4 regions of the Pseudomonas sp. MDT2-39-1 genome follow, and region 2 is predicted to be linked to each of the others. Evidence: predicted binding sites of a transcription regulator. Region 2 holds the regulator's gene; each other region holds the start of a gene.

The links. The regulator FliA, encoded in region 2, starts transcription of late flagellar genes. The targets are predictions, from matches to a motif close to CTAAAGTTTNNNNNNNNNNNGCCGNTAA.
Region 1: the regulator FliA is predicted to act here: its motif matches at 2,146-2,173, upstream of ACYZTM_RS14280 (methyl-accepting chemotaxis protein).
Region 3: the regulator FliA is predicted to act here: its motif matches at 3,344-3,371, upstream of flgM (flagellar biosynthesis anti-sigma factor FlgM).
Region 4: the regulator FliA is predicted to act here: its motif matches at 4,264-4,291, upstream of ACYZTM_RS01015 (methyl-accepting chemotaxis protein).

What each region holds. Positions count from the first base shown of each region.
Region 1 covers NZ_CM142716.1:2,975,176-2,981,128, reverse strand. The annotation lists gene ACYZTM_RS14290 (NorM family multidrug efflux MATE transporter) at 1-1,015, opposite strand, end outside; gene ACYZTM_RS14285 (LysR substrate-binding domain-containing protein) at 1,175-2,095, shown strand; gene ACYZTM_RS14280 (methyl-accepting chemotaxis protein) at 2,280-4,256, shown strand; gene ACYZTM_RS14275 (retron system putative HNH endonuclease) at 4,354-5,079, opposite strand; gene ACYZTM_RS14270 (AAA family ATPase) at 5,076-5,953, opposite strand, start outside.
Region 2 covers NZ_CM142716.1:5,056,876-5,062,828, reverse strand. The annotation lists gene ACYZTM_RS23695 (chemotaxis protein CheA) at 1-318, opposite strand, end outside; gene ACYZTM_RS23690 (protein phosphatase CheZ) at 372-1,160, opposite strand; gene ACYZTM_RS23685 (chemotaxis response regulator CheY) at 1,183-1,554, opposite strand; gene fliA (RNA polymerase sigma factor FliA) at 1,722-2,462, opposite strand; gene fleN (flagellar synthesis regulator FleN) at 2,459-3,289, opposite strand; gene flhF (flagellar biosynthesis protein FlhF) at 3,406-4,740, opposite strand; gene flhA (flagellar biosynthesis protein FlhA) at 4,752-5,953, opposite strand, start outside.
Region 3 covers NZ_CM142716.1:1,501,028-1,506,980, reverse strand. The annotation lists gene ACYZTM_RS07450 (glutamine synthetase family protein) at 1-124, shown strand, start outside; gene ACYZTM_RS07445 (MFS transporter) at 195-1,565, shown strand; gene ACYZTM_RS07440 (flagellar brake protein) at 1,630-2,373, opposite strand; gene ACYZTM_RS07435 (flagella synthesis protein FlgN) at 2,466-2,933, opposite strand; gene flgM (flagellar biosynthesis anti-sigma factor FlgM) at 2,982-3,308, opposite strand; gene flgA (flagellar basal body P-ring formation chaperone FlgA) at 3,474-4,235, opposite strand; gene ACYZTM_RS07420 (chemotaxis protein CheV) at 4,318-5,250, shown strand; gene cheR (protein-glutamate O-methyltransferase CheR) at 5,297-5,953, shown strand, end outside.
Region 4 covers NZ_CM142716.1:215,703-221,655, reverse strand. The annotation lists gene ACYZTM_RS01035 (adhesin) at 1-521, opposite strand, end outside; gene ACYZTM_RS01030 (hypothetical protein) at 523-960, opposite strand; gene ACYZTM_RS01025 (AAA family ATPase) at 1,292-1,816, opposite strand; gene pnuC (nicotinamide riboside transporter PnuC) at 1,813-2,376, opposite strand; gene ACYZTM_RS01015 (methyl-accepting chemotaxis protein) at 2,502-4,136, opposite strand; gene ACYZTM_RS01010 (undecaprenyl-diphosphate phosphatase) at 4,426-5,256, shown strand; gene ACYZTM_RS01005 (DUF1294 domain-containing protein) at 5,253-5,672, shown strand; gene ACYZTM_RS01000 (MmcQ/YjbR family DNA-binding protein) at 5,684-5,953, opposite strand, start outside.

The DNA.
Region 1 (5,953 bases), 2.1 Mb from region 2:
GATTCGGCAGAAACCAGAAGACCATGGCAAAACCGAGCATCGAAGCCGCGCCAAAGGCGATCCCGACCCGTCCGGCGAGCCGTGCATCCAGCAACTGCCCGGCGCCGTAATGCTGGCCGATGCGCATGGTGATCGCATAGGAAATGCCCGCCGGGATCATGAACGCCACCGAAACGATTTGCAGGGCGATCTGGTGCGCCGCCAATTGCGTGCTGCCCATGGTGCCCATGCACAGCGCGGCGAACGCGAACAAGCCTACTTCTACCGCGTAGGTGCCACCGATGGGCAGGCCGAGGCGCCACAGCTCTTTCAGATACTGCCGGTTAGGTCGCGACAGCCCCTGACGCAGCGGATACGCGTCGTAAGCCGGATGCCGACGGATGTGCAGCGCCAGCGCCACGGCCATCAGGTTGGCGACAATCGCGGTAACAAGCCCGATGCCCACCAGGCCCATTTTCGGCAGACCGAACATCCCGGTGATCAACGCATAGTTGAGCAGGAAGTTGGCCACGGTGCCGCCGAGGCTGATGACCATCACCGGCGTTGCCCGGCCGATGGCGCTGGTGAAACCGCGCAGGGCCATGAAACTCAGGTAGCCGGGCAGGGCGAACGGCAGTATCAGCAGAAACTGCCCGGCGGCCTGGACGTTGGTTTCGGTCTGGCCGAACAGCAGCAGCACCGGTTTTAGGTTCCACAGCAGCAGACCCGCCACCAACGCCATCAACCACGCCAGCCACAATCCGGCCTGGGTCAGTCGCGCGGCGCCGACGATGTCGCCCGCGCCCTGACGGATCGCCACCAATGTGCCGACCGCCGCGATCACGCCGATGCAGAAGATCGACACAAACGAATAGGTCGCCGCGCCTAAACCGCCACCGGCTAGCGCTTCCGGACTCATGCGCGCCATCATCAAGGTGTCGGTGAGGACCATCAGCATGTGCGCCAACTGCGAGGCAATCAACGGCCCCGCCAGCCGCAGGATGGCCCAGAGTTCGGTACGTGCTGGATGCTGCATGGTCATCACGCCTCGATTATCAGAGAGAACAGGAGAGAGCCGATTCTCGGCGCTCTACGGGCTTTTCACAAAGGGATAAAAAGGATGGGTGGCATGAGTCAGACTCATGCTGACAAGTTTCTGCTAACGTGGCCTAACCGCGCTATAGGAGCTTTCCGAATGTCCCGTCGTCTTCCTCCCTTGTATGCCCTGCGCGCATTCGAAGCGGCGGCGCGGCATAGCTCGTTTACCCGCGCCGCGGAAGAACTGTCGATCACCCAAAGCGCGGTCAGTCGACACATTCGTACACTCGAAGAGCATTTTGCCTGCCGGCTGTTTCATCGCAGCGGACGCAACCTGCAACTGACCGAGTCGGCGCGGCTGATCCTGCCCGGCATTCGTGAAGGTTTTACCGCGCTTGAACGCGCCTGCAATACCTTGCGCGCCGAGGATGACATCCTGCGCATGAAGGCCCCGTCGACGTTGACCATGCGCTGGCTGTTGGCGCGCCTGAGTCGCTTCCGGCACTTGCAACCGGGCAACGAAGTGCAATTGACCAGCGCCTGGATGGACATCGACACCGTGGACTTCAACCACGAACCCTTCGACTGCGCCGTCATCCTCAGCACCGGGAATTTCCCACCGGACTGGGAGGCGACGCTGCTGTTCCCGGAAGAATTGATCCCGGTCGGTGCGCCGAACCTGATGGACGATCAGCCGTGGGATGTCGCACGTCTGGCCAGCACTGAACTGCTGCACCCCGCTCCGGACCGGCGTGACTGGCGCACATGGCTTTCGCGCATGGGCCTGGCCGATCAGGTGTCGCTCAAGGGCGGGCAGGTGTTCGACACGCTGGAGCTGGGCATGATTGCTGCGGCGCGGGGTTACGGCGTGTCCATGGGCGATTTGCTGATGGTGGCGGAGGATGTCGCGCAGGGTCGTCTGAGTTTGCCGTGGCCGACGGCCGTCGCCAGCGGTGAGAATTATTATCTTGTCTGGCCGAAAACCCGTCCTGGAGGTGAACGTTTGCGCAGGCTCAGCGATTTCCTCCAAGGCGAGGTCCGGGCCATGGATTTACCGGATGTCGAGCGCTTGAGCTGAATCGATAGAGCCCCTGCAATAGAGGCCTTGCGCCATATCCCGGCTAATTACTCAAGTATTCAGGTTTGCCGCCGAAAATCTGCAGGTTGGACCTTCGTGCAGGTTCGCCGTAATTCCCCCAATTAGAATTTTGCCGAGCGCGCGTCGTGATCAGGATGATCCAGTCACTCGGCCAGGAGCTGTCATGTCTCAACCTCGTGCCCGGATCGCCTCACAGCTTGGTCTTGCGCTTGCCGTGATACTGGCGATTGTCATCACTGGCAGTACCGTGTTCGCCCTGCGTTCGCTGGACACCGCCAACCTCGCCACCCGCGAAGAGCACCTGGCCAGTGAAGCCCGATTGCTGGCCGATCAGTTGAGTACCTTTCACGGCACGTTGCGTGAGAGCACCCAGCGTCTGGCCGGTCTGTTCGAGAAGCGCTTCAGCGCGGGTCTGAGCGTGCACCCGGACGAACCGGTGGCTGTGGCGGGCACCCAGACCCCGGGCCTGCACCTGGGCAGCGAAGTGTTGAACAACAACTTCAAGGAAGTGGACGAGTTCAAGCAAATGACGGCGGGTGTCGCGACAGTGTTCGTGCGCAGTGGCGAAGACTTCGTCCGGGTCAGTACCTCCCTGACCAAGCAGGACGGCAACCGGGCCATCGGCACCTTGCTGGATCACGCTAACCCGGCCTATGCGCGCTTGATGGCAGGGCAGAGCTATGTTGGTCGCGCCTTGCTCTTCGATCGCTCCTACATGACGCAATACACGCCCGTGCGCGACAGCGCCGGCAAGGTGATTGCCGTGCTGTTCGTAGGATTCGATTACACCGACGCGCAGAACGCGCAGTTCGAGAATCTCAAACGCTTCCGCATCGGCCAGACCGGCTCACTTGCGCTGCTCGATGAGCAGAAAAAGTGGCTGGTGCCGATCGCTGGCGTGCAAGCGCTGGATCAGGCAGTCCCGGCCATCGTCGACCTGGCGAAAACCCCGGGCAAGGCCGATTTCTGGAGCGACAAGTCCGAGGAATTCTACAGCGTGGCCGTGCCGTTTGAAGGCGGTCCGTGGTCGGTCGTGGCGAGCATGCCGCAGGACGAAATCAGCGCCGTGACCTGGAATGTCGGCATTCAATTGGCGATTGGCAGTCTGCTGGCGATGTTGATCGCAGTCGGCTCGGCGGTCTGGCTGCTGCGCAGCAAACTCGCGCCGCTGGGTGATCTGGTGCGTCAGGCAGAAGCCCTGGGCGCCGGTGATTTGAGCGTGCGCCTGAGCGTGTCGAGCAATGACGAAATCGGTCAGTTGGCCCGTGCCTTCAACCAGATGAGCCAGGCCTTGTCGACCATGGTCGAGCACATCCGCAAGGCTTCCGGCGAGGTCAACAGCCGTGCCCAGGCCTTGTCCGGCCTGTCCGGTGGTGCCTATGAAGGGATGGAGCAGCAGTCGGGCGAAATCACCAGCATGGCCGGCGCCGTGGAAGAGTTCAGCGCGACGTCCCTGAACATCGCCGACAACATGGGCAACACCCAGCGTCTGGCGCAGGAAAACGCACAACAAACGCAGATCGGTCGTACGTCGATGGATGAAGCGTCTTCGTCGCTGGAGCAAATCGCTGGCGCGTTGAACAGTACCGCGACGGTGATCAACACCCTCGGCCAGCGCTCCCAGGAAATCGGCGGCATCGTCGGGGTGATTACCTCGATTGCTGATCAAACCAACCTGCTGGCGCTGAACGCGGCCATCGAAGCGGCCCGTGCCGGTGAGCAGGGTCGCGGTTTTGCGGTGGTGGCCGACGAGGTGCGCAACCTGGCTTCGCGTACGCGCCAGGCTACTGATGAAATTTCCGGGATGATTCAAAGCATCCAGCAGGAAACCGGCAACGCGATCAGCACCATGGAGCAAGGCAATGTGCTGATGCAGGAAGGCCTGTCACGTAACGCCAATGTGGCCTCGGCCCTGGCGCGGATCGATGAGCAAAGCCGCTCGGCGGGCCAGCAGTTTGCGGCGATCACCACTGCGACCCAGGAGCAGAGCAGCACGGCGACGTTGCTCAGCAGCAACCTGCAAAGCATTGCGCTGGCGAACAGTGAGCAGCGCGAAGTGGTGTCGAACCTTGCCGTGACCGCCAAAGAGCTGGAGAAGCTGGCGGCGGACTTGCGTCATGAGGTTGACCGGTTTCGTTGAATTCAGCCAGGGTGTCGGTCCCAGACAGGCACCCTTTGCGGCTTTTCAATTGGATGTTTCAGGATGCCGCTTCGGCGGCTTAACTGATTGGATCTTGTCAGCGTAAATGAGGGGCGTCACGTTCAAGTACTTCCTCGGCAACGCTTCCAAAAAACTTGCGCGTGAGACTGAAAAACGGACTTAGATTTCCTCTGATAGGTACCAAGTCGATCCCGGCGAGACAATGCAGGTTCATATCCTGATCAATATGCTCTTCGAAAAGCGATTCCAGCTCGCTCCACCAGCGCTGACGCAGAACCTGAAGGTAAGGGCTGTTCAGATTAAGCAAGTCGATGGTATACCGGGCGCGGTCATCATCCTGCGGTGACAGTCTATCAGCAGGTACCACACGTCCATCGGACAGGTAAGCGAAGTAGCGCGGACTATCAGGCTGATGGCACGAGACGAAGCGGGCAATGTCGACCCCTTTCGATTTGCCGAGCGCGTGGCCACCAAATATTTCAGCTTGCTGCGCCTTGAATGCCTTCAAGTCTGTTTCGCTGTCCAGTGCGCAGGCCGCCAGGTTGCTGTAGTCAAAGGTGCGTCGAGGATGCTGGCTTTTGTTTTCGACATGCTCGATGTGGAAGCCTACGCCGACCTGGTCCGGTCTGATTTCGCTGTAGCAACACAAGCCGTATTGTTCTTCCAATAAATAGTCGAAAACCCGCGTCTTATGGACAAAGCTCTTCCATCTGCTGGTGGCGGTACCGTCTGTGGTTGGTGGATTTTCATGTGCGTTGGCCAGCTGAAAAGGACCTTCTCCGCGCTTGCGAACAGCCTTCATCTTTTAAGCGCCTCTTGCCGCTTGATGCTGCGTTGCAGGCGTTGAAGCTGAGGATGCTGTTCACCCAGCATTTCGGTCAAATGCTCCATCAGATCAATGGCTGACCGTTCGGCATAGCGGCCCTTGTCCACCCACTCGGTAAGTTGCAGCAAGTCCGGTTTCTCATCAACAGGAGGCTGCGGATCGACCTGCATTACGCTGTGGAGCACGCTGTTGCTCGGTTCGCCGTAGGTCATGGCAAGGGGCTGCGAGGCAACTATCTGGCCCTGTGCATCCCTGCCGATTACCCGGATATTCTCGCGCCGCACTGTGCTGAGCACCTGTGGGCTATGGGTAGTGACAATGAATTGCATGGCAGGAAAAGCTGCTCGTAATCCCCCGATGATTGTCTGCTGCCAGTGGGGGTGCAGGAACATGTCCACTTCATCGATCAATGCAATACCCGGGGTTTCCAGCGCTGCTCGCTCACCGAGATGCGGGTTGAGTTTGCAAGCACGAAAGGCGAGATCGGCAACCATTGCAATGGTGTTTCTCAGTCCATCGCTGAGCATATCTACAGGCAACACTCCCTGTTCAGGGTGGTGCATGACTAGCTGTTGGTGATGGCTGGCGCTGTACTCCAGGCTGTGCCAGCCAGTGGGCGCTTTTATCAATAGATCGATGGCATTTTTAATGGCTGCGATGACCCGCTCAAAGCGTTGCCCGATATCAGATACCTCAATGCTGCGCTCCAGAGCTATCAGTTGCGCTTCACGATAGCTGCGATAGATCCAGCCGTACCAAACAGTGAAAGTTTTGAAGCTGGACGAATAGGACAGGCAATTCAGGTATCCGGAGGTTCGGGAATACTCGCTTTTGTCGAGCGTGGTCTGGG
Region 2 (5,953 bases):
AACTTCGGTGAACATGCTGTTCACCGCGTCCAGCGCTTCGAGAACCACGTCCATCAGTTCCGAGTCGACGCGACGTTCACCCTTGCGCAGGATGTCGAACACGTTCTCGGCGATGTGACAGCACTCCACCAGCTCGTTGAGCTGGAGGAAGCCGGCGCCCCCTTTTACAGTGTGAAAACCGCGAAAAATTGCATTGAGCAAGTCCGCATCATCCGGTCGGCTTTCAAGCTCGACCAGCTGTTCGGACAGTTGCTCTAGAATCTCGCCGGCCTCAACCAGGAAATCCTGAAGGATCTCTTCATCGGCGCCGAAGCTCATTAAGGGGGTGCTCCTGAGGTCTAAAAACCTAAAAAACCTAAAATGCTAAAACTCTAAAATCCTAGGCTGGATAACAAATCGTCCACATCGTCCTGACCGGACACAACGTCTTCTCTTTTATCGGCATGAATCTGCGGACCTTCACCCTGAGAGAGATGTTTTTGCGGATCTTTTTCAGCGAGCATCGCATCACGGTCATGTTCGATACCCGCAAAGCGGTCTACCTGACTGGCCATGAGCACGAGCTTGAGCAGGTTGCTTTCAACTTCGGTGACCAATTGGGTCACGCGCTTGATCACCTGACCGGTGAGGTCCTGGTAATCCTGGGCCAGCAGAATGTCGTTGAGGTTGCTCGACACCGTGCGATTGTCTTCGCTGCTGCGCGTCAGGAAACCGTCGACGCGCCGGGCCAGTTCGCGGAACTCTTCAGCCCCGACTTCGCGACGCATGAACCGCCCCCAATCCGCGCTCAACGCCTGGGCTTCTTCGCTCAGGCTGTTGACCAGCGGCGTGGAATTCTCCACCAGGTCCATGGTGCGGTTGGCAGCGGCCTCGGTCAGCTTGACCACATACCCCAGGCGCTCGGTGGCGTCCGTGATCTGCGACACTTCCTCGGCTTGCGGCATGTTCGGGTCAATCTGGAAATTGACGATCGCGCTATGCAGCTCGCGAGTGAGCTTGCCCACTTCCTGATACAGGCCGCGGTCACGGGTCTGATTGAGCTCATGGATAAGTTGCACAGCGTCGCCGAACCTGCCTTTTTCAAGGCTTTCGACCAGTTCGACCGCGTGTTTTTTCAGGGTCGATTCAAAATCGCCCAGTGAAGATTCTTTATGCTCCATAGCTCCCCCGTGGCGCAGTGGATCAACCGATGCGTTCGAAAATCTTCTCGATTTTTTCTTTCAACGCCTGGGCCGTGAATGGTTTGACCACATAGCCGTTAACACCGGCCTGGGCCGCTTCGATGATCTGCTCGCGCTTGGCTTCAGCGGTCACCATCAACACCGGTAGGTGCTTGAGCTTTTCATCGGCGCGCACGTGGCGCAGCAGATCGATACCGGTCATGCCAGGCATGTTCCAGTCCGTTACCAGAAAGTCGATGCTCCCGCTGTTGAGAACCGGAATGGCTGTAATGCCATCGTCGGCCTCGACCGTGTTGGTGAACCCAAGGTCACGCAACAGGTTTTTTATGATCCGCCGCATCGTTGAGAAGTCATCAACGATGAGGATTTTCATGTTCTTGTCCAATTCGACCTCCAAGCAGTCTTAAACGCGCCCAGCACCTGGACGCGCCATTTCAATCAATCCGGCAATGCACTCGATGTCTGTATGGAGCACAACAGATCGCGACCGGTGCAGTTCAACACCACACCGGCCTCGTTCGCAGTGTCCCCACACTGCCCTCAGCGCGCTCGCCACTCCCCCAAACGCCCCCGCAAACGGGCCGCGCACTGGCTGTGTAACTGGCTGACCCGAGACTCGCTGACCCCCAGGACCTCACCGATTTCCTTGAGGTTCAGCTCTTCGTCGTAGTACAGCGCCAACACCAGTCGCTCACGCTCCGGCAAATTGGCAATCGCGTCCGCCAGCGCTGCCTGGAAGCGTTCATCTTCCAGATCGCGTGACGGCTCCAGATGTGCACTCGCGCCATCCTCGTGCAGCCCTTCGTGTTCGCCGTCCTGCAACAGATCGTCGAAACTGAATAACCGGCTGCCCAGGGTGTCGTTCAAAATCCCGTAATAATCGTCGAGACTCAATTGGAGTTCGGCCGCAACCTCATGATCTTTAGCGTCACGACCGGTTTTAGCTTCAATCGAGCGAATGGCGTCGCTGACCATGCGGGTATTGCGGTGAACCGAACGTGGCGCCCAGTCCCCCTTGCGTACTTCATCGAGCATCGCGCCGCGGATTCGAATGCCCGCGTACGTCTCGAAACTCGCGCCTTTGCTGGCGTCATATTTGGTCGATACTTCAAGCAGGCCGATCATCCCGGCCTGGATCAGGTCTTCAACCTGAACACTGGCCGGCAGACGGGCCAGCAAGTGGTAAGCAATGCGTTTGACCAGTGGCGCGTAACGCTCGATCAGCTCGTACTGCGCGTCACGTGCCGACTTCTTGTAGAGGTTGTAACCGCTGGCTGTCATAACACCGGTCCTGCCGTTTGTTGCACGAGGCGCTCGACGAAAAACTCCAGGTGCCCACGCGGGTTGGCAGGCAACGGCCAGGTATCGACCTTCTGTGCAATGGCCTTGAACGCCAGGGAGCACTTGGAGCGCGGAAAGGCTTCATAGACGGCGCGCTGCTTCTGCACCGCTTTACGCACGCTTTCGTCATAAGGCACCGCGCCGACGTATTGTAAGGCGACGTCGAGGAAGCGGTCCGTGACCTTGGTCAACTTGGCGAACAGGTTGCGACCTTCCTGCGGGCTCTGGGCCATGTTGGCCAGGACGCGGAAGCGGTTCATGCCGTAATCGCGGTTCAGCAGTTTGATCAGCGCGTAGGCATCCGTGATCGAGGTCGGCTCGTCACACACCACCAGCAAGACTTCTTGCGCTGCGCGAACGAAACTGACTACCGAGTCACCAATACCCGCAGCGGTGTCGATCACCAAGACGTCGAGGTTGTCGCCGATATCGCTGAACGCCTGGATCAGGCCAGCGTGTTGAGCCGGGCTCAGATGAACCATGCTCTGCGTGCCGGACGCGGCCGGGACGATGCGAATACCGCCGGGGCCCTGCAACAGAACGTCGCGCAGCTCACAGCGGCCTTCGATCACGTCGGCCAGGGTACGTTTGGGTGTCAGCCCCAACAGGACGTCGACGTTCGCCAGCCCCAGATCAGCGTCCAGCAGCATGACGCGCCGGCCGAGCTCAGCTAGAGCCAGGGACAAGTTCACTGACACGTTAGTCTTCCCGACGCCACCTTTGCCGCCGGTCACCGCGATCACCTGTACGGGATGCATGCTGCCCATGTTATTTCTTTACCTTGTCTTGCATAGACGGAGGCCACATTACTGGCTGCGCGCTCATAAACTGAACAATGCATGGCAGACCATCGATGTAGGTACAAAAACTGTTCATTAGTACCTCAGCCAACCTGCTTGGTCGGGCTGTGGTAAATATCAGCGAACATGTCAGCCATGGCTTCTTCGCTGGGTTCTTCTTGCATTTGCACGCTTACGGCGCGACTGACCAACTGATGACGACGCGGCAGATGCAAATCATCCGGAATCCGCGGGCCATCGGTCAGGTAGGCCACCGGTAATTCATGACTGATGGCCAGGCTTAACACCTCGCCCAGGCATGCCGTTTCATCCAGTTTAGTCAGGATGCAGCCAGCGAGACCGCAGCGTTTGTAACTGTGATAAGCGGCCGTTAGGACCTGTTTCTGGCTGGTGGTTGCCAACACCAGATAATTTTTTGACTTGATGCCACGTCCGGCCAGGCTTTCGAGCTGCATGCGCAGTGCCGGATCGCTGGCCTGAAGACCCGCGGTATCGATCAGCACCACGCGTTTGCGCAGCAAGGGATCCAGCGCCTGCACCAGCGATTGCCCCGGATCGACGTGAGTTACCGACACGTTGAGGATCCGGCCCAGAGTCTTGAGTTGCTCCTGAGCACCAATACGGTAGCTGTCCATGCTCACCAGCGCGATGTTTTGCGCGCCATATTTCAGAACGTAGCGGGCCGCGAGCTTGGCCAGAGTGGTGGTCTTGCCCATGCCGGCAGGGCCGACCATGGCAATCACGCCGCCCTCTTCCAGTGGCTCGACTTCCGGTGTGGCGATCATCCGCGCCAAGTGCGCCAGCAACATACGCCAGGCCTGACGGGGTTCTTCAATGTCGGTAATCATCGCCAGCAAGTCGCGGGACAACGGGCCGGACAGGCCGATGCGTTGCAGGCGACGCCAGAGGTTGGCCTGGGCCGGACGGCTGCCTTGCAGCTGATTCCAGGCCAGGGAGCCGAGTTGCACTTCCATCAGTTCGCGCAGGCTGTTGAGTTCGAAACGCATCGAGTCGAATGCACGCGGGTCCACACCGCCAGCGGCTGGCGCAGGGGCTGGAGCGGAGCGACGAGGTTCGGCATACGTCGGCTCGATCAGCGGCTCGGCGGCGGTCAACGGCAGGCCGGCGAATAACTGGCGATTGGTGGTCTTGTCGCCTTCGGTTTCGCCTTCGCCACGCAAGCTCAATTCGGCCTGGGCGGTGACAATCCGCGACTGGGTCTTGCGCAGCTCGTCCTCGAGTTCCATGTTCGGAACACGCGGGGCCAGCGCAGACAATTTGTAATCCAGGGCAGCCGTCAGCTCGACACCACCGGCAATCCGGCGATTGCCAATAATGGCGGCATCAGCGCCCAGCTCATCACGAACCAGTTTCATGGCCTGACGCATATCGGCGGCGAAAAAACGCTTAACTTGCATAAACCACTACCTCAGCCGTTGGGCCCTACTGTCGCAACGATGGTCACTTGCTTGTTGTCAGGAATTTCCTGGTAAGCCAACACATGCAAACCCGGGACTGCCAGTCGGCCGAATCGCGAAAGCATCGCGCGAACCGGACCGGCCACCAGCAGAATCACCGGTTGACCTTGCATTTCCTGACGCTGCGCCGCATCGATCAACGAGCGTTGCAGTTTCTCAGCCATGCTTGGCTCCAGCAGAACGCCCTCTTCCGAGCCTTGTCCTGCCTTCTGAAGACTATTGAGCAATATCTGTTCCAACCTTGGCTCCAGAGTGATAACTGGTAGCTCGGAGTCAGTCCCTACAATGCTTTGGACGATTGCGCGGGATACGCCGACGCGCACGGCGGCCACCAACGCGGCAGTATCTTGACTCTTGGCGGCATTGTTGGCGATGGCCTCGGCAATGCTGCGGATGTCCCGTACTGGCACCTGTTCGGCCAGCAAAGCCTGCAAAACTTTCAGCAGCTGCGACAGAGACACCACACCCGGCACCAGCTCTTCGGCCAGTTTCGGTGAGCTTTTGGCCAGCAATTGCATGAGTTGCTGGACTTCTTCGTGACCGATCAGTTCGCTGGAGTGCTTGTACAGAATCTGGTTCAAGTGGGTGGCCACGACCGTACTGGCATCGACCACGGTGTAACCGAGGGATTGCGCCTGGGCACGCTGGCTGATTTCGATCCAGACCGCCTCCAGACCGAAAGCCGGATCTTTGGCGGTAATGCCGTTGAGCGTCCCGTAGACCTGCCCCGGATTGATCGCCAGTTCGCGATCCGGGTAAATCTCCGCTTCGGCCAGGATCACCCCCATCAGGGTCAGGCGATAGGCACTCGGTGCCAGGTCGAGGTTGTCACGGATATGCACAGTCGGCATCAGGAAGCCCAGATCTTGCGACAGCTTCTTGCGCACACCCTTGATCCGCGCCAGCAACTGACCGCCCTGGTTGCGGTCCACCAGCGGAATCAGCCGGTATCCGACTTCCAGGCCGATCATGTCGATCGGGGTCACGTCGTCCCAGCCCAGCTCCTTGGTTTCCTGGGCGCGAGCCGGGGATGGCAGCAGCTCCTGTTGACGCTTGACCTCTTGCAGGGCTTGAACCTTGACCACGTTCTGCTTCTTCCAGAACAGGTACGCACCGCCGGCCGCCACGGCCGCCATGCTGAGAAAGGAGAAGT
Region 3 (5,953 bases), 2.8 Mb from region 2:
GGCGAAGGAACTGTTTGGCAAGGAGTTCATCGAAGGCTACGTCGCTTCGAAGACCATGGAGTTGACCAGCTTCTTTGATGAAATTACTCCCTGGGAGCGCCGTGTCCTGGCCGCCCAGGCCTGACGACCTGTCGTCTTCGGGCTATCTTTTCGGATAGCCCGTTTCTCACCGCAAGGAGCCGCTCGGAACGCCGATGCGCCAAATCTGGAAACCTTTTCGAGCGCTTTATTTTGCCTCGCTGATGATGTTGATCGGCTCAGGCTTGCTGAGTACGTATCTGGGCTTGCGCCTGGCGGCGGATAACGTCGACAGTTTGTGGGTCGGTGCGTTGATGGCGGCCAACTATTTTGGCCTGGTACTGGGCGGCAAGATCGGTCACCGACTGATCGCCCGGGTCGGGCATATTCGTGCTTATTCAGCCTGCGCCGGGATTGTCGGCGCGGCAGTGCTGGGTCATGGCCTGGTCGACTGGCTGCCGGCCTGGATATTCCTGCGGGTGATCGTCGGCCTCGGCATGATGTGCCAGTACATGGTCATCGAAAGCTGGCTCAATGAGCAGGCCGAAGCCTCGCAGCGCGGCACGGTGTTCAGCGGCTACATGATCGCTTCCTACCTGGGGCTGGTGCTGGGTCAGCTGATTCTGGTCATGCACCCGGCCCTGGGCCTGGAGTTGCTGATGCTGGTCGCTTTGTGCTTCGCGCTGTGCCTGGTGCCGGTGGCCCTCACACGTCGTATTCACCCGGCACCGCTGCATCCTGCGCCAATGGAACCGCGATTCTTCATCAAGCGGGTGCCGCAGTCGTTGAGTACGGTGCTGGGAGCGGGGCTGATCATTGGCTCCTTCTACGGTCTGGCGCCGCTCTATGCCTCGCAGCAAGGGTTATCCACGGAGCAGGTCGGTCTGTTCATGGGTAGCTGCATTTTTGCCGGGTTGCTGGTTCAGTGGCCGCTGGGCTGGCTGTCCGACCGTTATGACCGGGCGTTGTTGATCCGCTGTTTTGCGGTGATCCTGGCCCTTACCGCGTTGCCGCTGGCAATCATGCAACAGGTACCGCTGGAGGTATTGTTTGTCACCGGGTTCTTCTGTTCGCTGGTAATGTTCTGCCTGTATCCGCTGGCGGTGGCGTTCTCCAATGATCACGTCGAAGGCGATCGTCGCGTGTCCCTGACCGCGATGTTGCTGGTGACCTACGGCGTTGGCGCCAGTATCGGGCCGTTGGTGGCCGGGGTGCTGATGAAGCTGTTTGGCAGCCACATGCTGTATGCCTTCTTCAGTTTCTTCGCGTTGGTGCTGGTGTGGCGGATTCGCCCGAAAGCGGTCACCAACCTGCATCAGGTCGACGATGCGCCGCTGCATCACGTGGCCATGCCGGACAGCATGTCGAGTTCGCCACTGGTGGCGTGCCTTGACCCGCGGGTCGATGAGCAGGTGGTGCAGGATCAGATGCAGAACCCGATCAACCCAGAACCTGCGCCTGAACCCGAACCGGAACCCGAAACCGATCCACCGCCCGAAGACCCGGGCGCGGGCCGCGAGCAAAGTTTTACCGAAGCCAGGCCTTAAAACCGGCGTATAAAAAACGGGCAGTCACCGCAAGGGACTGCCCGTTTTTTGTTGAAGCGTTGTATCAGATGTCGTCTTTGTCGAAGCGGCGCGCTTCACGCTGAAGCTGATAGACGAACCGTTCGACCTGGCGCTGCACCAGTCCGCTCATGTTGTGAAAGCGGATGCCGGCGAAGGTGGTGGAGATTCTTTCTTCGAAGTGCAGGTAACGCAGTTCCACCGGCGCGGTCATGCTGCCGAATGGCAGATTGGCAACAAAGCGGTCGTAGACCTGACCCAGTTGCAGCTTGGCGGTGATGTCACCTTCAAAGCGCAGCTTGCAGCCAGTGGCCGAGATGTCCAGCAACTTGCCCCTGATCGGGAACTTGAGCTTTTCACCGCCCAGTTCGACATCGATCAGTTGCGCCAGCTTCAATGCCGCCCGAAAAGCATTGCGGCGCTGGTGGTAGACCACTTCATCAGGGAGAGTGCCACGGTAGCAGCGATCACCGGATTCATCGATGGTCAGCAGGCCATTGCTTTCCCAGGCAATGCGCACGCCGTCGTGGAAGCCTTCAACGCGAAATGGCTCGCCGGCCAGCAGATAACGTTCGCCGTCGCGAGGCACCATTTCGTCCAGGGCAATGCTGTTGCCGTCACGGTCGACGTCCACCAGATAACTCTGGAAGCGCTGGCTGCGTTCGTGGAACGTTATGATCAGCGGGTCATGGCTCTCTTGCAGCTGCCGCAGGTTACCGGCGATTTCCATCGGCGTGGATAGCACCTTGGGTGGCTGCGGAGCATCTTCCGCGTTTAAGGCATTGAACACGGTTCATCATTCTCCAGACAAAATATGACTGCGACTTGCCAGCATACTGCCAGCATGTGAGGCGTCTTCATAGAGCGTGCTCATTAACAGGCTCAAGCCTGACTAAGCGGGCGCGGCTTCGCTAGCATGGAGGTTGATCCGCGGGCATCGTAAAGCGCTGGCGGTTCACCGCCGTTGAGGATTTTCAGCTGATTGGCCGTGGCGGCCTGCTGGACCAGGATCGACTGGCCATTTTTGATGTTGGCCACCTGGCATTGAGCCAGGAGATCGGTCAGTTTGTCGCTCTGCTCCCGCAATTGATCGCCGATGCTCGACTGGCTGGCAAGTTGTTCCAGGCCGTTGCGATTGGTCGGCAGATTGAGGCTGGCGAGGATTTCACTGCGCTTGCGGCCATGCTGATCGAGCAAAATGATCAATGCCTGTTTCTGCGCCAGAATCTCTTCGAGCAGTGGCATGTCGCGACCGTGCAAGGCGAGGGACTCGGTTTGCAGTAACTCCAGCAAGTGCTGTGCTGGGGCGAAATCGTCGGTGATCAGTTGCAGTAAATTAGTGTCGTGCATGGCTGGCCTTGGGGTTTAAGCGTCCAAAAGCCTGGCGCGGGCCTTGGCCTAGCGCTGGGCTTCGAAGTTGAGCAGTTTGTTGGCTACACGGTTGCTGTCGACTTTATAGCTGCCATCGGCAATAGCTGCTTTCAACTCGGCCACGCGGGCGTTGTCGACGGCAGGCTGATCGCGCAGCTTGTCAGTGACCTTCTGCAACTGTTGAGCCTCATTGCTGAGGTGTACCGATTCCCCGCTTTTGGCGGTACTGGCCTGTTCGGCCGGGGTATTCAGCGGCGCGGATTTGCCGGTTTCGGCAGTTTCCTTCGCGGTGCTGGTACGCGTACTACCGGTAAGTGACGAGGAGCTGTTCAAACGGCTGAAATCGATGACCATGATAAAAACCTCTGGGTATTTGGACGCTTGCCATGTTTTCGGCTATCCCTGCGAAAACTTTAGGCCCATTTATCAATGAGCTTGCATGCGCCAGCGCTAGTCCTGCCTGCGGCACAGTTTAGGGAACAGCCGGGCGGAGCGCCATCTCTTCACCAACAGATCGCTCTACATGGCCACTTCCACCTGGCCCGGCGCTGTGACTTGCGCCTTGATGACCCGCTGGGAGTTAAGGTTTTTCACACGAATCTGTTCACGCAGGCCGCCGTTGGACAGGGCTTCGCCCGGCATACGCACACTGAGCGTACCACTGCGGGCGGTAATCACCACTTGATCGCCCTTGCTGATGACTTCCGCCTGTTCGAGATGAACCAGCGTCAGCACCTGATTGGCGACCGTTGGTCGGGTAAGTTTCTGCCCGACGGCCTGATCCATGGAGGTGAAGTAACCCTGGTTGATCAGGCTGATATCCCGCTCGCGCAACATGACGTCGCCGGGCTCGATGACCCCGGCGCGTTTAAGCGGGCGCGTGGTCGTGACAACGTCTCGAAACAGGCGGACTTGAGCGGGCACGAAGACTGTCCAGGGGGACGTACTGTCGCAACGAACCTTGACCGTCACCCGCCCGATCGGGGTCGCCGGGCTCTCGAGGGTGGCTGTCAATTCCTTGTCGCACATGGGCATGCGCAGTCGCGGATCGAGCTGGTTGACCTCGATTTCGTAGCGTCCCTCCGTTTGACTGGTAGCCAAATAGTCTTCTACGGTGAATTCAAGAAAGCCCTGAGTGACGCCGATAAGCATGTCAGGCAAGGTAACCGCGTCAGCAAGGGCAGGGCTGCCAGCGTTGAACAGGCAAACGGCCGACATCGCGCAAAGCAATTTGCGGGAAGTTGATGTCAGGCGTCGGAAAAATGTCGGTTCTGTGTTCATAAGAGTTAAAAAGCAAGCGCCGTGCCGTTTAGCAATGAATGTGCGTCGCAACACACTTAAGCGTTGGTGTAGGAGTCTATGCATGGCTGGTGTAATGGATGCGGTAAACCAGCGCACGCAACTGGTTGGGCAGAATCGCCTTGAGCTGCTGTTGTTCCGTCTCGACGGCCAGCAGCTGTATGGGATCAACGTGTTCAAGGTTCGGGAAGTGCTGCAATGCCCCAAACTGACCGTGATGCCCAAGTCCAGTCCTGTCGTGTGCGGTGTGGCAAATATCCGGGGGGCGACCATTCCGATTCTTGATCTGGCAATGGCGACTGGCTCCGGCGCACTTAAAGATCAGAGCAATCCCTTCGTGATCATCACGGAGTACAACACCAAGACCCAGGGTTTCCTGGTGCGATCGGTGGAGCGCATCGTCAACATGAACTGGGAGGAGATACATCCGCCACCCAAGGGCACGGGACGCGATCATTACCTGACGGCTGTGACTCGGGTCGACAATCAGTTAGTCGAAATCATCGACGTCGAGAAAGTGCTGGCGGAAGTGGCGCCGACACCGGAAGCGATTTCGGTCGGCGTGGTGGATGTCGAAACCCAGCACAAGGCGCTGTCCCTGCGCGTATTGACGGTCGATGACTCGTCGGTGGCGCGCAAGCAGGTGAGTCGTTGCCTGCAGACGGTCGGCGTCGAAGTGGTGGCGTTGAACGACGGCAAGCAAGCGCTGGATTACTTGCGCAAGCTGGTCGACGAGGGTAAGAAGCCGGAAGAAGAGTTCCTGATGATGATTTCCGACATCGAGATGCCGGAGATGGACGGGTACACCCTCACGGCTGAGATCCGCAGCGACCCTCGCATGCAAAAGCTTCACATCATCCTGCATACTTCGTTGTCGGGTGTATTCAATCAGGCGATGGTCAAGAAAGTCGGTGCGGATGACTTCCTTGCCAAATTCCGTCCTGATGACCTGGCATCCCGGGTAGTCGACCGGATCAAAGCAGCAGATATCAGCTAGGGGCCTTCTGTCCCTGGTGGTTAACACGATTTAAGAGGCGGCATCTTTGTCTACGGGTAATTTGGATTTCGAACAGTTCCGGGTATTTCTGGAAAAAGCCTGTGGCATTTTGCTCGGTGAAAACAAGCAGTACCTGGTCTCGAGCCGTCTCAACAAACTGATGGAGCAGCAAGGCATCAAGTCCCTGGGTGAGCTGGTTCAGCGCATCCAGACCCAGCCGCGCAGCGGTTTGCGCGAGATGGTGGTGGATGCCATGACCACCAACGAAACCCTGTGGTTTCGTGACACCTATCCGTTTGAAGTCTTGAAGAACAAGGTGCTGCCCGAAGCGATCAAAGCGGCCCCCGGCCAGCGTCTGCGGATCTGGTCGGCGGCGTGTTCGTCGGGGCAGGAACCGTATTCGCTGTCGATGTCCATCGATGAGTTCGAGCGCGTCAACATGGGCCAGCTGAAGATGGGGGCGCAAATTGTGGCCACCGACTTGTCCGGCACCATGCTGACCAACTGCAAGACTGGCGAGTACGACAGCCTGGCCATCGGCCGTGGTCTGTCGCCCGAGCGCCTTCAGCGTTACTTCGACCCGAAAGGGCCGGGGCGCTGGGCCATCAAGGCGCCGATCAAGAGTCGCGTGGAGTTTCGCTCGTTCAACCTGCTGGACAGCTACGCGGCCCTGGGCAAGTTCGACATCGTGTTCTGCCGCAAC
Region 4 (5,953 bases), 1.5 Mb from region 2:
GCGCTCTGATTCAACTGAATCACCCCACGGCTACCGGTGAAAGCCTGGTCACTGGTAGTGACCTGGCGATAGCCTGGTGCAGAGTCAGTCGGATCGGAGTTGTTGAGCAGCGCCACGTTCTGTTGCATGAGGACGCTGTCGTCGATACTTTGCGGCTGTGTACTGATGCTTATCCGCAGGGCATTGGCTTGCTGGTTGCTCGCGCCCGTGCTCTGGTTGACACCCAGTACGCCATTGCCGTGACTGAATGAGTCGCCTTGAATGCTGGATCGGGCATCGATCCCTGGGTCGACTTGCGTACGCAGCCGTTGGCGAATCTGTGTGGTTGCACTGGCGTTGGTGCCAATGGCGATGGCCCGGGCATTGGCCTGTTGCTGATAATCGCCCGCCGCCTGGTTGACCGTGAGGTTGCCTTGGTACTGCATGCCCGAACCGTCGATGTCGGCGTTATTGATGACGGGAGGTTGGGCAAAGATCGATGCACTGCAAAACATGGCGATAAAGAGCAGCGTACGATTCATCTTAACGGTCTCCCGTTATGATTTTCAGAGCACCCAGGCCCTGCTGGACGTTTGAATTGACCATGTTGGCAATACCGTTGCCCGAGTTTCCGGAACGTCCAGCGGGGAGGTTGGAAAGCTGGGTCTGGTTGCTGACATTGCCGCCCATGTTGTTGGTGTTTTGAGTGATCAGGCGGTTGATGCCTGCACCACTGGCGACGTTGGCAAAGTCGCCGTCGCTCAACTCGTTCGTTTGCTTGAGGATTTGTTTGGACGGGTTGGCATTGACGGTCGTGGGGTTAGGATCGGGAATCAACGGTGGAATCGTTGCGTTGCGCGGTTGGACATCACGTTTGATAAGAATGATGCCGTTTTCAGCCTGTACAGGCAGGCAGACACTTGAGCCCAGTGCGCATCCGATCAGCAGGAGGCTATAGATGCGTTGATCAAATTTCCCCACGGCGGCAATTCCTTCTGTAGTTGGAACGCTGGCCCTTATCAGCGTTGTGAGGTAGAGAGCAGAAGGTGTGCCGCTTTTGGTTTTTCGTTTAAAAACAGTGGGTTGGATTTAATTGTCGAGTTAGTCAAAAAAAAATTGTAACGCCACTGAGACAGACCCACGCCAAAGCGCAGCCCATGCGGGCGGCATTGCTCGTCGAGGGCACTGAATGCAGGTTGTATCAGTGGCTTAACATATTATTGCAGGAGTGCTCGGGCCGCTTTAGCTTGCGGCTCTGCACAGGGGAGGGTGTTTCAGGAATGGAACATCGGTGACGGGTAGGGCAACCCTGTCAGGCCTTGAGCAAGCGCGTGACAGCCTCGAATGCCGCGTCCCTTCGCTCTTGCCAATCACCTTGCACTACCTGGCAAGGCTGGCGGTGCAGGTCAAGCCATTGGCGGCTGGCCTGGAAAAACGCCTGGCGTTCTGCCAGTTGCGGTTGGCAACGTTGCCCGTCGTCATGCCAGGCTACGGTTTCAGGGCTCAGCAGCAAATGCAGGTCGTAGTGACGTGACAGCAATGCTTGCTCGATCCATGTCGGGCAATCGCCAAACAACGTGCGACTCCAAAGGATGTTGCTCAAGAGGTGTGTATCGAGAATCAACAGTGACGGTTGTCTGGCGCGTGCTTCATCCTCCCAAGTCAGCTGGCCATTGGCAATGGAGGTGATGTCATCGTAGCGAGTTTCGCGGGCTTCGCTGTCGATGAAATGCCGAACGTACTCATTGACCAATATGCCGCCAAAGTTGGCGTGAATCTCGTTCGAAAGCCAGCTTTTGCCGCTGGATTCCGGACCTGTTAGCACCAGAACTTTCATGCGCGCAATGCCGGGTCGGCGCGCCACTCACGCCAGCCTTGCACGGCCAGCAACAAGAACAGCGCGTAGAGGGCGGCGGTCAGGTACATGTCCTTATAGATGAACAGCCCGACGAAAATCACATCAACGGCGATCCACAGCGGCCAGCATTGCACGCGTTTTTGCGCCATCCATAATTGCGCCACCAGGCTGAACCCGGCCAGCGCAGCGTCGAGCCATGGCTGGGCGGCATCCGTCCAGTGCGCCATGGCGGCGCCCAGCAGCAGACTGCCAATGGCGCCGGCCAGAAGGCCCAATGCGATCGATTTTCCATCGAGCCGGCTGACCTGCCGACCGGTATTCGCCTCGCCCGCGCGGGTCCATTGCCACCAGCCGTAGAGCTGCAGCCCGGCGTAGACCACTTGCAGGAGCATGTCCGAATACAGCTTCACTTCAAAAAAGATCCAGCTGTAAAGCAGCACCATGACCAAGCCGATCGGCCAGCACCAAGGGTTCTGTTTGACCGTCAACCAGACGGCAATCACGCCGAGGGTGGCGGCAAACAGTTCAAGCCCGGACATGGAGGTTCCTTGGGAAAACGAAAGAGGGGGGCGGATTGTACCGGCAGGCGCCGCCAAGTAGAACCGGCTCGCGCGGCCCGTAGCAGCTGCCCCTCGCCACGGGGCAGCTGCTACAAGAGGGGGTTTTACACGCGGAACTGTTTGAGAAGGCCGTTCAACTGCTCGCTCAAGTCCTTGAGCCGGACACTGGCCACGCTCGACTGCTCCGCCGCCAGCGCGGTGCTGTGGGACAACCCCGCGGCCTGGGTGACGTTCTGATTGATGTCTTCCACCACATGGGCTTGCTGCAGGGTCGCGCTGGCGATAGACGCGTTCAACCCGTTGAGGTTGCGCAACGCCTGGCCGATTGCATTCAGGCTGGCGCCCGCAAGACCGGCCTGTTCGATGGTCAGTTGCGAGGCTCTGCTGCTGTCGCCGATCACTTTGACCGCCGCTTCGGAGTGCGTTTGCAGGCGTTCGATCATCGACTGGATCTCCGCCGTGGACTTCTGGGTGCGTTGAGCCAACAGGCGTACTTCATCGGCCACCACCGCAAACCCTCGACCTTGCTCGCCGGCCCGAGCGGCTTCAATAGCGGCGTTGAGCGCCAGCAAATTGGTTTGCTCGGCGATGGAGCGGATAACCTCCAGCACGCTGCCAATCTGGTTGCTTTCAGCCGCCAGGGTACGAATCACTTCAACGGCTTGATCGATGGTGCCGGACAGTTTGTCGATCTGCTGCAAGCTGCCATCAATGTTGACCTGCCCCTGTTGCGCCTGAGATTCGGCATCGCGCATTTCGCTGGCCGCGTGCTCGGCATTCTTGGCGACATCCTGCACGCCGTAAGTCACTTCGTTGATCGCGGTCGCCACCAACTCCATTTGCTGGGACTGTTGCTGACTGCGTTGCTGAGCCTGGGCGGCGTCGTTCCCCAGTTCGCTGGAAGACTGGCCCAAGGCGCTGGCGGACACTTGCAGCTCGCTGATCACCCCGCGCAGTTTGGCGGTGAAGGCATTGAAGTGACGGGCCAACTGAGTGACTTCATCCTGGCCATGGGTGTCGAGGCTGCGGGTCAGGTCGCTTTCACCGCTGGCGATATTGGCCATGGCGGTCACGGTAGCCTGGAGCGGACGCACGATGCTGCGAGCGATCATGATCACCAGCAGCGCCATGATCAGCGCAATCACCAGGCCGACGAAAGAAGCCTTCCACACCTGACCATAGAACTCGGCCTGCATGTCATCGATGTACACCCCCGAGCCAATCACCCAACCCCAAGGCTCGAACAATTTGACGTAGGAGGTTTTCTCGACCGGGGCGCTGGCACCCGGTTTAGGCCAGCGGTAGTTGACCGTGCCGGCACCCTTGGCCTTGGCGACGGCCACCATTTCGTTGAACAGTGCAAAACCGTCCGGGTCGCGGATTGCCGAGAGGTTCTGGCCATCGAGTTTAGGGTTGGCGGGGTGCATCACCATCACCGGCGTCAGATCGTTGATCCAGAAATAATCGTTCTGGTCATAACGCAGACCGCGCACGGCCGTCAGTGCCTGCTTCTGTGCGGCATCGCGGGTGAGTGTGCCGGCGGTTTCCAGGCCGTGGTAGTAATTCAGAATGCCGCTGGCGGTCTGCACCACGTGCTGGGTTTTCTGGGCCTTTGCCTGGTAAAGGTCGTCATGGATCTGTTTGAGCATCAACACGCCCAACGTCAATAACATCACCACCGACACGATCAAGATGAGCCACAAGCGTCGGCTGATCGACACACTGCGCAAGCTGTTCATAACGCTGTCACTCCGATTTCTTTTTCTTGTAATAAACGATTGCCAGCATCCAACCACGCTTTGCCGGTCGGGCATATGCGACCCAAGTCTCATTACGCGGCAGCGTTATCGAGGCTTGTCTGATAGGATTTCGGCCCCGCGCGGAAAAACCTGAACCCAAGTTGATTTTTCACGGAGTTTTTACGGCTCCGTCTGGATCCTTTGCGCGCGGGACTTCAGCTACGCTTGGCGCGATGAACGCTTAAAAAATTAATGGGGCATGCCTTGGCGCATCGCCTTTGGGGGATTGATGGAACTTTGGACCGCCTTGCAGGCATTGATTCTTGGAGTTGTAGAGGGGCTGACGGAGTTTTTGCCCATTTCCAGTACCGGTCACCAAATTATCGTGGCGGACTTGCTCAACTTCGGTGGCGAGCGAGCCATGGCGTTCAACATCATTATCCAGCTCGGGGCGATCCTGGCGGTGGTATGGGAATTTCGCCGCAAGATCTTCGACGTGGTCATCGGCTTGCCGACGCAACCGAGTGCCCGACGCTTTACCGCAAACCTGTTGATCGCTTTCCTGCCTGCGGTGGTTTTGGGGGTGATTTTTGCCGATCTGATCCACGAATATCTGTTCAACCCGATCACCGTCGCCACGGCATTGGTCGTGGGCGGGATCGTGATGCTGTGGGCGGAACAGCGTCAGCATGAAGTGCATGCCCACACCGTCGACGAGATCACTTGGAAAGATGCCCTGAAAGTCGGCTTTGCCCAGTGCCTGGCGATGATTCCCGGGACCTCTCGTTCCGGCTCGACCATCATTGGCGGTTTGCTGTTCGGGTTGTCGCGCAAGACGGCCACCGAGTTCTCGTTCTTCCTGGCGATGCCGACCATGGTCGGTGCAGCGGTGTACTCGGGCTACAAGTACCGCGACCTGTTCGTGCCGGCTGATCTTCCGGTGTTTGCGATCGGCTTCGTCACCGCGTTCATCTTCGCGATGATTGCCGTCAGAGCCTTGCTGGTGTTCATCGGCACTCACAGCTATGCGGCATTCGCCTGGTATCGCATCGCGTTCGGTCTGCTCATTCTGGCCACCTGGCAGTTCGGTTGGGTCGATTGGGCAGCAGCACGTCCATGAATGACTCCAGCGCGCGCAACAATCCCGGACGCGAGAAAATCCAGCATCTACGGCTGAAACTGCTGGTGCTGGCGATCCTGTGCGCGCTGCCGCTGACGGGCTCGGTGTCGTTGTGGCTGCGCGGGATTTCGCTGATTCCGCTGGCGGCCTATGGCATCGTCAGCGTGCTGGCGTTCTTTCTGTACTGGAGCGACAAGCGCAAGGCTCGCGCCGACAGCTGGCGGACCCCGGAGAACGTCCTGCACGCGGTCGAACTGGCGGGCGGCTGGCCCGGCGCCTTGCTGGCCCAGCAAGTGTTTCGGCACAAGACCCGCAAGCTTTCGTTCCAGCTAGTGTTCTGGCTTATTGTGCTGATGCACCAGGTGTTCTGGATCGATCAGCTGTTTCTTGGCGCGCATCTGTTTGCATTGTTCTAAAACAAAGAGTTTTAAAGCAGCAAACTGATCTGGGTGCGCTTGGGCAGCTTGCTCACCACCAGTTGGTGAGAGCGTTGCAACAACCCTTGCAACTCTTCGCTGCCCAGCGGGTAGGGCGTTTGCATGATGATCCACTGAGCCCGCGCCAGATATGGCGCCGGGTGAATGCCCGGGCGGTCGCAATGTCCAAGGAACAGATCCTTGTCGACCTTGAAGGCCAGGGAATCGCCGCGCAGATTCTGCAAGGCGAACATCTTGTTCCCGGCAATCGAAAACACCCG